Regions from separate parts of the Ruminiclostridium papyrosolvens DSM 2782 genome, predicted to be linked through region 1. Evidence: riboswitches for the same ligand, from Rfam matches in the RefSeq annotation. Region 1 holds a riboswitch; each other region holds the start of a gene.
What was found. A riboswitch is a leader RNA that binds a small molecule or an ion and turns the genes downstream of it on or off. The one in region 1 is predicted to bind cobalamin.

Region 1 (4,318 bases):
ACTTAAAATGGATGCCCTTGCTTCTGATATTGTAGCTGCCGTTGTGTCAACCTTGAGCTTGTCCCGCTGATTCAGTATTTCCATCAGATGTGCCATTCTTGGAAGCCTTAATGAATGTTCCCTCAGAAGCTCTGGTTTTGAAAGTACTTCTCTTACATTTCCGCCCATAACTACTTTTCCATGGTCCATGACAAATACGTCGTCGCAATATAAAGGAACAATGTCCATTTCATGTGTTGCCAATATAACTGATACTCCCGTTTCTTCTTTTATCTTTGTCAACAGATTAAGAATATCACTTGCCCCTTTGGAGTCAAGTCCCGCAGTGGGTTCATCCAGAATAATCACATCAGGCTCCATAGCCAAAATCCCGGCTATGGCAACCCTTTTTTTCTGCCCGAAGCTCAATGCATGTGTAGGCTTGTCTACATATTCCCCAATTCCTGTTTGAACAACGGCCTTTTCAACTCTTTCCCTGACCTTCTCAACACCAAGTCCAAGATTTATAGCTCCAAAGGAAATATCCTTTTTAACACTTGAGGAAAATAATTGATCATTTGGGTCCTGAAAGACTATACCCACCCTTTTTCTCATTTCAATTATACCTTTTTTATTATATTCCACCTCACTGCCGTCAAAAAAAACTTTTCCGTTGTCAGGTGTCAAAACACCGTTAAGGTTCAAAAACAAGGTTGACTTTCCCGCACCGTTTCCGCCCAAAACTGCTGTTGTTTTACCCTTTTTGATTGATATACTGACATTTTCCAGAGCTTGATGTTCTCCGTCATATGAATAACTCAGATTCTTCGTTTCAATTATGTACAATAGAGCTACCTCCTACAATAAAAGCCTTTCTGCAAGACCTGCACTTAAAAGCAACAGGCATAACAGGATTGAAAGCATATACATCTTTTTGCCGTTCATATATTCATCGTCCAGTGTAACAAATTGTCCGTTGTAGCCTCTGGATTCAAGCGCCGCATAAACCCTGTCGGAGCGGTTGTAGGCACGTATGAACAGCATACTTATGATTTCACTTGTGGATTTCAAAGAAGTTCTGAAATTACAGTTCCCCAGTCTTGAATTTTTTGCTACGTTCATTCTCCCTATTTCATCCAGCAGCACAAATATATATCTGTATATCAACTCCATAAGCGTAACAATAACGGCCGGAAGCTTTGTTTGTCTAAGCACCTGAAACAGGTCAGTCATGGGGGTGCTCAAGGACAGGCAATACATGCAGCTTACTCCCCCAAGGGCGTTGAGTACCAGTTTCAAGCTATTTGTAAGAGTTACCCGGTCAATGCCGTAAACATATTTTCCGATTCTAACACCCAGCAAATAAACATGATTTAAATCAAACCGATTTATCAGTATTGTTATTGTACCAACCATTAAGAAGCCAAAGGGGATAAAAAGCATCTTAAAATATGCCGAAAGCTTTATTTTTCCCACCCCTACCGTAGTAACTGCCATAGCGAGTATGGTTGCTGCACTTACAACAAATGAGTTTAGTGAAATACATAATAATAAGGGGAACATTGTGTAAATCAATTTTGCTTTGGGGCTGATATGGGCAAGTTTTGAATCATATGCATATTTATCTATCAGTATCATGTTTCTGCTCCGGATTTTCCTTTAACAGAAGTCATTCTTCCAAGTATAAAACCTACCACTCCTGCGCCAATTGCAGCTTGCAAGGCAAAAAGCAGTGACTCTATTTCTCCGCTCTTAGGCTCAAATAGTGATTCAAACCATGGCTTGTAGTCAGGAGCTATTTTAGTTATCTGTTCTTCTGCAAGACCGTCTGCGCCCGCAAATTCAGCATTCTTTATAAAAATAGGCGGTGCAGCAAGAATTACTACTACTACTGCTATCAAAATTAAATTCTTTTTCCATAATTTCATGACATTCTCTCCTTTTTAATAAATTGCTGATAGTGCCTTAAGCTCTTTTGCACTGTATTTTGCGAGAACATTATAAATAACTACCGTAAGAAGTCCTTCACAAACAGCAAGCGGAACTTGAGTAAAAGCAAAAATACTTATAAACTTCCCGAGGGAGACCATAAATCCTCCAGTAGCGTCAGGATATGCCATGGCAAGCTCCACAGAAGTTATCACATATGTCATCAAATCTCCGAAAAATGCTGCAAGAAATACTGCAAGTCCTGCTTTTGCACCCAATCGTTTAGATAGCTTGAACACTCCGAAAGAAACCAAAGGCCCTACTATAGCCATGGAAAACACATTTGCTCCTAAGGTTGTAATTCCTCCATGTGCCAGTAAAATAGCCTGAAACAACAGGATTATAGCTCCTATTACGGACATGGCAGTTGGCCCGAACAAAACCGCGCCCAGTCCCACTCCTGTTGGGTGCGAACAGCTTCCGGTAACTGACGGCATCTTGAGTGCTGAAAGCACAAAAGCAAAAGCGCCGCACATTGCTAACAGAGTCAGGTTTTTTGAAGATATTTCGATTTTCTTTTTTATTGAGAAGAATCCAATCAGGAGAAATGGCATACAAAGCACTCCCCAGCTGATACACCAGCCCGGTGCCAGATATCCTTCCATGATGTGCATTGCAGATGCATTTGCAGGAAAAATAAAAATAGCGCACACCGCAATTAAAAGACAAACAAGGTAGTTCTTTACTCTTACACGTTTCATTATAATAAACCTCCGACTTAATAATATTTGCCAAAAAAATAAAACCTTTATTTATTTTGGTAATAAAGGTTTTATTTGTAAAAAAGAACGTATAGTCTTATACTGTTTTCTCTTTTGACAAACTACACACTTCATACACTGTGAAGTCATAGTACTCTGCATATTTGGCATCTGCAGAAATACTGGCAGGTCTTCCGACTCAGATATCATAGCAAAGTTCTCGCCTTCCCGGACTAATCACCCAGTGGCATGTATAAGCAAAAATAATTCTTGCTTTTTTAGAGAACCGCTCCATCATACGGCAGCAGGACTGTTCAGGATTTTCACCTGATTCCCTCTTAGTTACTCATAATTTTGAGCAAACCAATATCGTTAATTATTAAATTTTAATTGAATTATATACCATTTATAACCATCACGTCAATTAAACTTTTGCGAAATTTGCTTCACCATATAAATAGAGCAAAATACCCACGGTGTGAGCAAAAGTGTTATTTTTACAGGCTTGCAACTTAGATTAAACCTGACTTTTCCATAATGGCTTTGAGTTTTGAAATATCCTGTTCATTTGCCATTGGCAAAGGGAAGGAACAGTAATCCTTTACGGAGATACCCTTAATCATCAGTGCTTTTTTAATATAAGGAACAAAAGGCTTTCCTACTTGATAAATATCCATAAGACAATCTATCTTCCTTTGAATATCTGAAATTGTTCTTATATCTTTTTCTTTGAAAGCCTTTACCCATGAACTGCAAATTTCAGGAACAAGATTTGACAATCCGCCAATACATCCGTCCCCTCCTGACATTACATTATGAGCAAAGTTGTCATCAAATCCTGAGTAGATTCTAAAATTCGGGAATTCCGGCTTGATTAATTTTATCAATTCCCTTGTATGATCCATCCCCGGTATAGTATCCTTGTATCCCACAATATTTTTGTGTTTTCTCAAAAGATTTAAAGTCACCTCAGGAGAGATATCATAACCTGTACGATCCGGAAAACTATACAGATACAAGTCACCCGGGCATTCATCGGCTACTTTGTCGTAATACTCCTCAACACTTTCCTGGCTCAATCCGAAATAATACGGTGAAATCACCACTATACCGTCTGCACCCTGTTCGCAAGCATATTTGGAAAGCTCTATTGTCTCGTTTATATCCATGCTTGCAGTTCCAACCAGCAGTTTTGTCCTACCGTTGATTTCCTTAACAGCAAATCGAATGAGTTCCTTTTTGCTTTCCACCGGAATTGCAAAAAACTCTCCTATGCTTCCCAGAATCAAAATACCGTCAACTCCACCCTTTATCAGATGGTCATACAGATTATGGAGTGACTGGGTATCAATTTTTTTATTTTCATCAAATATAGTAACTGCCGGGGTAATGTATTCACAATTCATCTTTGTATCTCCTTTTTTTTATTAGTAGCCTGCACCTTCCATAGCAGAAAGGGCGGATTCGGTATATCTTTTCAGTAAACCTTTTCTTACAGGTGGAAGAACTTCTTCCTTATTTTTTTCTCGTTGGTCAAAAATTCTCTGAATCTCCTCCAAAGGCATTTCCTTTTGCTGTATACCTACAACGTTAAGACTCCTGTTTTCAATGTCATACTCTATAATGTCTCCGGTTTCAACAAGTCCCAA
Region 2 (4,318 bases), 1.5 Mb from region 1:
TCCTGAACTTAATCCTACGGACTTTGCTTCCTCTTCCCCCAGCATAAGAACATTCAAGTCCCTTGAGAAAACAAACATAAGTGCAACACTTAGTATGATTGGAATTATCACCAGTTGTACGTGTTCCCACCGCCTCCCGTCAAGTCCTCCCGTGGACCAGAAAAGAAACTCCTTTACCTGATAATCATAGGACAGAGTAAGGATAATATTGGTTATTGCCCCTATAAAAGTACTCACCGCTATACCGGAAAGCATAAGTGTAAGTACGGGTACTTTTCCTTTCTGGTAGGACAGCAGGTAAATTACAAATATTGCAATAAATGCTCCCGTAAATGCAAAAAGCGGCATAAAATACATGCTTGCAGCAGTTAACCCCAGCTTTATAGCCAGAACAGCTCCCAATCCGGAACCGCTGGATATTCCCAACAATCCCGGATCAGCCATGGGATTTCTGAACATTCCCTGCATTACTGCCCCGGATGAGGCAAGGGCTGTACCTGCAAGTGCAGCTACTACCACTCTGGGGAACCTAACAAGAAAAATTATAGGCTCCTGTCCTTCAGCAAATGTGGCATGTTTTAATATACCTATATTTTTAAGTATGATTTTAAAGGTATCAAAAAAAGGTACGTTTACCGCCCCTATAGCTGTTCCCGCAACCATTACAATCAGCAGAAGCAGCAGCATTATCGGTATAAATCCTATATTTGTCAGAGCTTTTTTTATTTTTTTATTTTTCATTTTTCCTCCGGATTATTTAAACAGTCCCGGATAGGCAACCTTTGAAATATCCTCTACTGCCAGTACAGCGTATTGTGATGTTGATGAAATATGATTATACGGTACTGAAATAACTTTATTATTCTTTACTGCTTTTATATCTGCCAGTGCCTTATCGCCTTTTATCTTCTCATTCAAAGTATAAAAGCTAACCTTTGCGTCATAGTACCATGACGGCAGAATAATAATCTGTGGGTTATACTTTATTATCATTTCCTTGGATAATTCAGGCCATCCTTCAAGACCCTCCTTTGACACAGGGTTCATAAGACCGGCTCTTGTGACAATATCATCAAAATTTGTTCCCTTGCCGCTGGTGGTACCCATTTCACTGTAATCAAGTACTGTTTGCTTCTGGTCATCAGTCATTAGTTCAAGCCTGTCATTTACAGCCTTTAGCTTCTGCTCCATCCAAGCAATTATATCCTTGGCCTTGGCTGCCTCTCCTACAATTTTTCCTATGAGTTCAAGGTTATCTTCCACCTGCTTGATATTTGAGGGAGTATTTAGCATAAACACCGTTAAATTCGCATCTCTTAGCTGTTTAATGACATTTGCATCTGCCATTTTATCCAAAAAAACAAGGTCAGGCTGCAACGCAATTATTTTTTCCGCATTTGATTCAATCCTTTTACCGACTCCTTTAGCTTCATCAGCAATATTGGAAACTTTGGCATCGTCTGCATAATAAGTCATAGCCGCAATTCTGCTTTTGTCTACCAGTGACATAAGCATTTCACAGGTTCCAAGTGGCAAGCTTACTATTTTCTCAGGCTTAGCCTTAATAGTTACCTTTGTGCCTTTTGAATCCTCCAATGTGAGAGGATATTTATCTGTTGCAGTACTTTCTACGGATGTATCTATTGCCTTAGTAGTATCAGAAGCCTGCTGGTTTGTATCACTGCTGCAAGCTCCGAAGATTCCGGTAATAAAAATCATTGCAAGTATAAAAGATAAAATTTTCAAATTCCTTTTCATTTTACAATATCTCCTAAATATTTATTTTTTTACCCCTTTAAACATAAAAGCCCTTCAAACGTTTTGTGTTTAAAGGGCATAATTCCATCTTGGAATTTTTTATTAAACACACCCCCTATCACTCGTAGAGTTAACAGTGTACACTTACAGACAGGTATTCTGACTAAGGCATCAACACTCTCCATTCCTTCCCGGTTAATGTACCAGTGGATTATATGGAGAACTCCTCCAACACAGCGGCGGGACCGTACAGGGTTCAAACCTGTTTCCCTTATCTGTAGTTCTTATTAAGTTATATTGCATATATTAATATAAAACAAGTTTAATAGCAAATCCAAATCAGACACATTATCGTCCAAATTTCTTATTTTGGCGAATCTGTCAATTAAATACAATATTTATCAAAGTTTATTAATCTTTGATAATCTCCCTTAAAAAGCTTTGTCCCGGAAAAGCATTCTCTGCATTAAATACTTCTGCAATAGTGCAGGCTATATCAGCAAAGGTTTCTCGTGTCCCAAGATTTACATTCTCTCTTATACCCTTACCATAAATAATTACAGGTATATGTTCTCTTGAATGGTCAGTACTGGGAGTAGTTGGGTCACAGCCATGATCCGCTGTAATTATCAGTATATCGCTATCTTTCATGGCAGACAAAATTTCAGGCAGTCTGTTGTCGAATTCCTCTAACGCCTGTTTGTAGCCTTCCGGATTATTTCTATGTCCAAACAACATATCAAAATCTACTAGATTTGTAAAAATCAGGCCATTGTTCTCTTGCTTCATAAATTTTAATGTAACGTCAACACCATTCATGTTGTTTTTTGTATGTTCAGCAACAGTAACTCCTTTTTTCGAAAATATGTCTTCTATTTTTCCCACAGCGACAACATCCAGACCCTTTTTATTCAGAACATCCAGAAGCGTGTCGGACGTGGGCTCCGCAGAAAAATCTCTTCTGTTGGGTGTTCTTGTAAAGTTCCCCGGTTCCCCTATAAACGGTCTGGCAATAACACGCCCCACCATATGTTCTCCTTGCAACATTTCCCTTGCCATACCGCAAATACGATACAATTCTTCCAGAGGAACAATTTCTTCATGGGCAGCTATCTGAAATACACTGTCTGCGGAGGTGTAAACTATAAGTTTCCCCGTCTTCATGTGTTCCTCGCCGTACTCCTTGATTATTTCAGTTCCCGAAGCGGCACAGTTTGCGAGAACACCTCTTCCGGTAAGCTTTTCAAACTCCTCAAGAACTTCTTTTGGAAAACCGTCAGGATATGTGGGAAAAGGATATTCAAGCTGGAGGCCTGCAATTTCCCAATGTCCTGTTATAGTGTCCTTCCCTTTAGAAACCTCCTCCAATCTGCCATAGCTCCCCATAACATTTTCGGGTGCGGAAATATAGTCTATTCCATCTATTTTTCCAATTCCAAGGCGGCTTAAGTTGGGAAGATTTATTCCATTACATACCTTTACGATATTTCCCAATGTATTACTTCCTTTATCACCGTATTCGCCGGCATCCGGAAGTTCACCTATTCCTACACTGTCAAGAACAATCATTATTACTCTATCTATATTTGTCATAATCTACTCTCCCGGTTATTTTTAATTTTTACACATACCTATTACTATTATATTAATACCAAATATTTGCTTTTTCAAACATATCACAAAATTATTAAATTAATATTATTTCCATATTATTCAAAATTTATACAATTTATATTAAGATTATGGTATAGTTTATTATAGTCCTTACACATAGTATATTTCTGGTCAAAAAACACCAACCGAAAAATAAAGGAATGATTTGCATAATGAAAAAAAAGATGATTATCTTCAAACGCACTTTTTACGTATTGTGTATTATGTGCTTACTGCTTTTAGTCAGCACAATAATAATACTTGCATTAGGCGGTTTCAATATAGGACATTTAAATTCTGCAGCACCAAAGCCCACTGCACAAAGAAGTTTATCGGGTTTATCAGAGAGCACTGACGATACTGCTGATACCAGCAAATCTCCAAGCACTCCTTCGATACCTCAGTCAATAACAATATCAGCCGTAGGTGATATCATGCTGCATCAGGGAAACCTTAATAGTGGCTATAACTCCCAAAATAAGACATATGACTTCTCCGGCTTTTTTGAATATGTAAAGCCGTATTTGAGTTCATCTGACCTTACAATAGCTAATTTTGAGACGGTTACAGCCGGTTCAGGTATCAAGTACAAAAGTTTTCCTCTTTTTAACTCACCTGACAGTATACTTCCTGCTTTGTCCCAATCAGGAGTTGACATACTCTCTACCTCCAACAACCATTGTCTGGACTGGGGTATCAACGGTCTTACAAGAACTATTCAAAAAATCAGAGAATATAAAATGGAAAACATCGGAAGCTCCATTGATGGTAAAGACAAATATGTTATTAAAGACGTAAAGGGCATTAAAGTAGCTATTCTTAGCTATTCCCAGTTCTATAACGGCCATGAAGCAAGGTTAAACAGCAGTGATAAATCCAAATATCTTAATATATTAAGCGAAGCCAA
Region 3 (4,318 bases), 110 kb from region 1:
ACAATGTTGGATATACAGGAAGCCAGAGCTGCCCTATTAGCTGTCAAAGAGAGCTGTGACTTACCTGTGTGTGTAAGCATGAGTTTTGACGAAAGTATGAGGACACTTACGGGGACTGACCCGGTTACTGCCCTAATAACTCTTCAAAGTCTTGGTGCTGATGCAGTGGGCTGTAATTGCTCTACAGGGCCTGAACATATGGTGGAAATAATAACCAGAATGAAACCATACGCCAGAGTACCTCTTATGGCTAAACCAAATGCAGGCCTGCCAAAGCTTGTGAATAATGTAACTGTTTTTGACATGGGCCCTGAAGAGTTTGGCTCTTTTGCAGAAAACTTTATACAAGCAGGTGTAAATATCATTGGGGGTTGCTGCGGAACTTCGCCGGAGTATATAAAGGAGCTTTACCGGAACTGCGGAGATTTAAAACCACGACATTTTGAGTATAGTGAATATAGTGCAATAACATCATCCGCCAAAACGGTGTTTTTTGGTATTAATAAACCTGTTGCAATTGTTGGAGAGAGGATTAACCCAACTGGTAAGAAAAAACTGCAGGCAGAGCTAAAGGAAGGCTCAACTAACGAAATAAGAAGATTTGCACTTGAACAGATGGAAAAAGGTGCTGATATTCTGGATGTAAATGTAGGTATGCCCGGCATAGATGAGAAGGAAGTAATGCTAAATACAGTAAGACTGCTGGGGAGTGTTTGTGATGCTCCGTTGTGTCTGGATTCTTCATCTCCTGAGGTGCTTGAGGCTGCATTACGAATCTATCCCGGACGTGCTCTTATAAATTCAATATCTCAGGAAAAAGTAAAACTTGATAAATTATTGCCGGTAGCCGCAAAATATGGGGCAATGTTCATACTCCTTCCGTTAAATGATGAGGGAGTTCCCGAAAAGGCTATACAGAGACAGGTTATAGTTCAAGAGGTGTTCAATCAGGCTTCTGATTATGGCTATAAAAAAAGTGATATTGTGGTAGACGGACTTGTTATGACTGTTTCCTCAAATCAGGAGGCAGCACTGGAAACCTTGAAGCTTATACAATGGTGCAGAGAGGAATTCGGATGTGGAACCATTGTGGGACTTTCCAATGTATCTTTCGGTTTGCCTGAAAGAGGTTGGGTGAACGCCGCATTTTTGTCAATGGCTATTGCTAAGGGACTTACAATGGCAATTGCAAATCCCTCCAGTGATTTGCTTATGTGCATTAAAATGGCCTGTGATGTTATTATGACAAATGACGTAAACAGCAGAAATTACATTTCATATTTTAGCAGCATGGATAAGCCTGTTAAGGATGGAAATGAAAAAAAGGAAGCTGAGAAAAAAACCTGTGACAAAATTTTTGACGCAGTTTTAAATGGTGACAATGAAGGTATTGATAAGCTTATAGAAAAGGCAATAGCAGAAAAAACACCACCTCAGGATATTGTTGATATATATTTGATTCCTGCAATTAATCAGGTAGGAAAGCTATTTGATGAAAAGAAATATTTTCTCCCTCAGCTTATTCAAAGTGCTGAAACAATGAAGTCCGGCTTTACATTTTTAGAGCCTCTGCTAAAACAAAAAGGTGAAAAAGAAGAGAAAGAAGATATTGTTGTTGTTATAGCTACAGTAAAAGGAGATATTCATGATATAGGGAAAAACATAGTCGGATTAATGCTTCGAAACTATGGTTTCAAAGTACATGACCTTGGAAAGGACGTAAGTGCAGAGAGAATTATAGACGAAGCGAAGAAATTAAAGGCTCATATAGTAGGTCTTTCTGCCTTAATGACTACCACAATGGTAGAAATGGAGGAAGTGATTAAACTTGCAAAAGAGAAAAATGTAGGCTGTAAGTTTATGATTGGCGGAGCAGTAGTAGATGACGATTATGCAAAAACCATTGGAGCAGACGGATATTCGAAAGATGCCTATGAGGCAGTAAAGCTTGCAAAAAAACTTTCAATTAAACAAGCTGCAGAATGTAATTAATTATATGAACCTATACTACATCTATTAGTAAAAAATATCAAAAAAGATAAAATTTACATGACAAATTGCACGTAATATTATATAGTTGATATTAGAAACTATATGTGAGAAACTAAATATGTAAAAACTAAATATGAAAAACAGGTGTCGGTTGTGTTGAAAATACTGAACATGAACCGGTGAAAAGGGAAGTTGGGTTTAAAATCCCACGCGGTCCCGCCGCTGTAAAAGAGGAGTTTCTTTCAAAGTACCACTGGAAACGGGAAGGTGAAAGGAATAATGATGCTTGAGCCAGAAGACCTGCCTGTTATTTTGTACCATAGACTCTACGAACGATAGGGGGTGTACTTAATTGGTTGATTCCATGAGCCTGAAAAAGGATAATCCGAATGGTAAGCTGTCTGAAAAGGAAAAAAAGCTTGTAAGGATTCTTCGGGGGATTGACTATGGTGAAGTTAAAATTATTGTACAGGGTAATCAGCCTGTACGGATTGAAGAACTCACAAAGTCAATTAAGCTTTAGAAGTTGACGGATTATTATCTTAAAATTCATATGTTATTTTGCGCTTTATACCATATTTATTAATTTGAAAATGGGATAGCGAATGCAGAAATGTCGACAACTGCACGGTGCTGATCGAAAAACGGAAGCATTACCTCACAAAAAAAGAGGTAGTGTTTTTTTTATTGCTCCGTGGAAGATTTTTTGTAAAAGGGAGTGATATATCTGAAGGCAGAAAATTGCAGTCAGAAAATCCAATCTCAAGAGTCTTTAAAGTCAGAAAGCAGGGATTTAGAACTAGCCGGACGGCAAAAAGACTTATGCAGAGAATATATTAAGCTTTATAAGAAGAAAAGTGATGAGCAGCTTTATCAGTACCTTCGTGACATTGCTGACGAGCTTGGCAGGGTGCCAAAAAAGTCAGAGGTTCCGGCTTTCGGGTATATCAAGTCCCGTCTGGGAAAATGGCCGAGAATTCTGGAGGATGCAGGAATCAAGCCTGTTCGAAAAAAACTGCTTGAAGAAATAGAACCAGAGTAACTCTGGATAACAAACGTACCTACGTGGTGTAATGTTGATTGCGATGAACCATTGGCCGGTTAAGAAAACTAATGGAGGTAGAACAGTGAGAAAAAATTTCAAAAAAATATTATGTCTGGTTATGATGGCGGCTATTATTTGCACAATGCTTACAGGAATAGCATTTGCAGCAGATCCAATAACTGTAACAGTTAGAATTCAGGGCTACAGTGCAGGTGGAAACGGCGGCTCAATTTTAAATGAATATCAGGTAACACTTAACGATTCAACTGGCTTTACAGCATACGATGCGCTGAATAAGGCTTGCGGCGATAAAGCTATAAGCCATATTGCATTAGGAAGCGGTGCGAGTACATATGTATCCAGTATCGGAGGTCAGACAGAAGCATATTTTACACCTAATTCATCCTATTATTCGGGCTGGATGTTCAGGGTATGGAGGGGGGCTTCTCCTACAACCGATGAACTTCCTTCCTATAGCTGTGGAGCTTATACAATGCAGAATGGTGATAAAATGACCTGGTATTATGCAATTCCGGCGGAGTCTTTCTATACCTGTATGAGCAACTACACAAGTATACAATCCTCATATAATGAGGGGAGTTCTTTTAATGTAAATGTAAAGGCTCAGAAATTTACGGATATATATAATTGGATACTTACAGGCTTTAACGACCTTTCAGGGGCAACTGTTAAGCTTGTAAGAGCCTCAGATGGTGCGCTTATGGCAAGCGGTACTACAGGCACAAATGGTAATGTATCAATAAATGTGCCTCAGGTAACTGAGAATACCCCATGCTATTTATATGTAGATAACAAGTTTTTTACTACGGGAGCTTTAAACACCGGACTGCAATATGTCCACTCTTGGAGTAAAAGTGTAACTATTAATAATGTACCATAAAAATTAAGACTTAAACGACTGGCCAATGGGGAGCAGTAAAATTTTGAATATATATTAGTTTAGGAGGGCAAAATGTTTAAAAAAATTAGTTCATTAGTACTTTTACTTTGCATATTAATGAGTTCCTTCACGGGAATAAATTCTGTGTTCGCATACGACAATCCGTCTGATTTTAAAGTTAACTTTACGGAGATAAATACTAATCAAAAAGATACTTTTCCTGTTACAAGGCAAACAATTGCAGAAGCATTAGATAAAGCAACGGACAAACTCATTGAAAAGTTTGATGACTCCGGCTTCAACTATCAGAAACACTGGATGGCAATAGCCATTAATGGGCTTGGCAAAAAAGTTCCCGTCTCTTATTTGAATGATATTAA

Region 2: linked by a shared signal. The riboswitch ahead of P0092_RS20685 (ABC transporter substrate-binding protein) and the one ahead of P0092_RS05440 (energy-coupling factor ABC transporter permease) in region 1 are both predicted to bind cobalamin.
Region 3: linked by a shared signal. The riboswitch ahead of P0092_RS06020 (DUF2292 domain-containing protein) and the one ahead of P0092_RS05440 (energy-coupling factor ABC transporter permease) in region 1 are both predicted to bind cobalamin.

The regions. Positions count from the first base shown of each region.
Region 1 covers NZ_CP119677.1:1,234,432-1,238,749, reverse strand. Annotated here, with positions in the region: gene P0092_RS05455 (ATP-binding cassette domain-containing protein) at 1-825, opposite strand, end outside; gene cbiQ (cobalt ECF transporter T component CbiQ) at 838-1,617, opposite strand; gene P0092_RS05445 (energy-coupling factor ABC transporter substrate-binding protein) at 1,614-1,907, opposite strand; gene P0092_RS05440 (energy-coupling factor ABC transporter permease) at 1,923-2,669, opposite strand; cobalamin riboswitch at 2,837-3,052, opposite strand; gene P0092_RS05435 (dihydrodipicolinate synthase family protein) at 3,182-4,075, opposite strand; gene ilvD (dihydroxy-acid dehydratase) at 4,097-4,318, opposite strand, start outside.
Region 2 covers NZ_CP119677.1:4,720,344-4,724,661, forward strand. Annotated here, with positions in the region: gene P0092_RS20680 (FecCD family ABC transporter permease) at 1-741, opposite strand, end outside; gene P0092_RS20685 (ABC transporter substrate-binding protein) at 754-1,758, opposite strand; cobalamin riboswitch at 1,891-2,080, opposite strand; gene P0092_RS20690 (phosphopentomutase) at 2,170-3,351, opposite strand; gene P0092_RS20695 (CapA family protein) at 3,585-4,318, shown strand, end outside.
Region 3 covers NZ_CP119677.1:1,347,672-1,351,989, forward strand. Annotated here, with positions in the region: gene P0092_RS06015 (homocysteine S-methyltransferase family protein) at 1-1,992, shown strand, start outside; cobalamin riboswitch at 2,118-2,314, shown strand; gene P0092_RS06020 (DUF2292 domain-containing protein) at 2,345-2,515, shown strand; gene P0092_RS06025 (homing endonuclease associated repeat-containing protein) at 2,711-3,034, shown strand; gene P0092_RS06030 (DUF4430 domain-containing protein) at 3,120-3,938, shown strand; gene P0092_RS06035 (S-layer homology domain-containing protein) at 4,011-4,318, shown strand, end outside.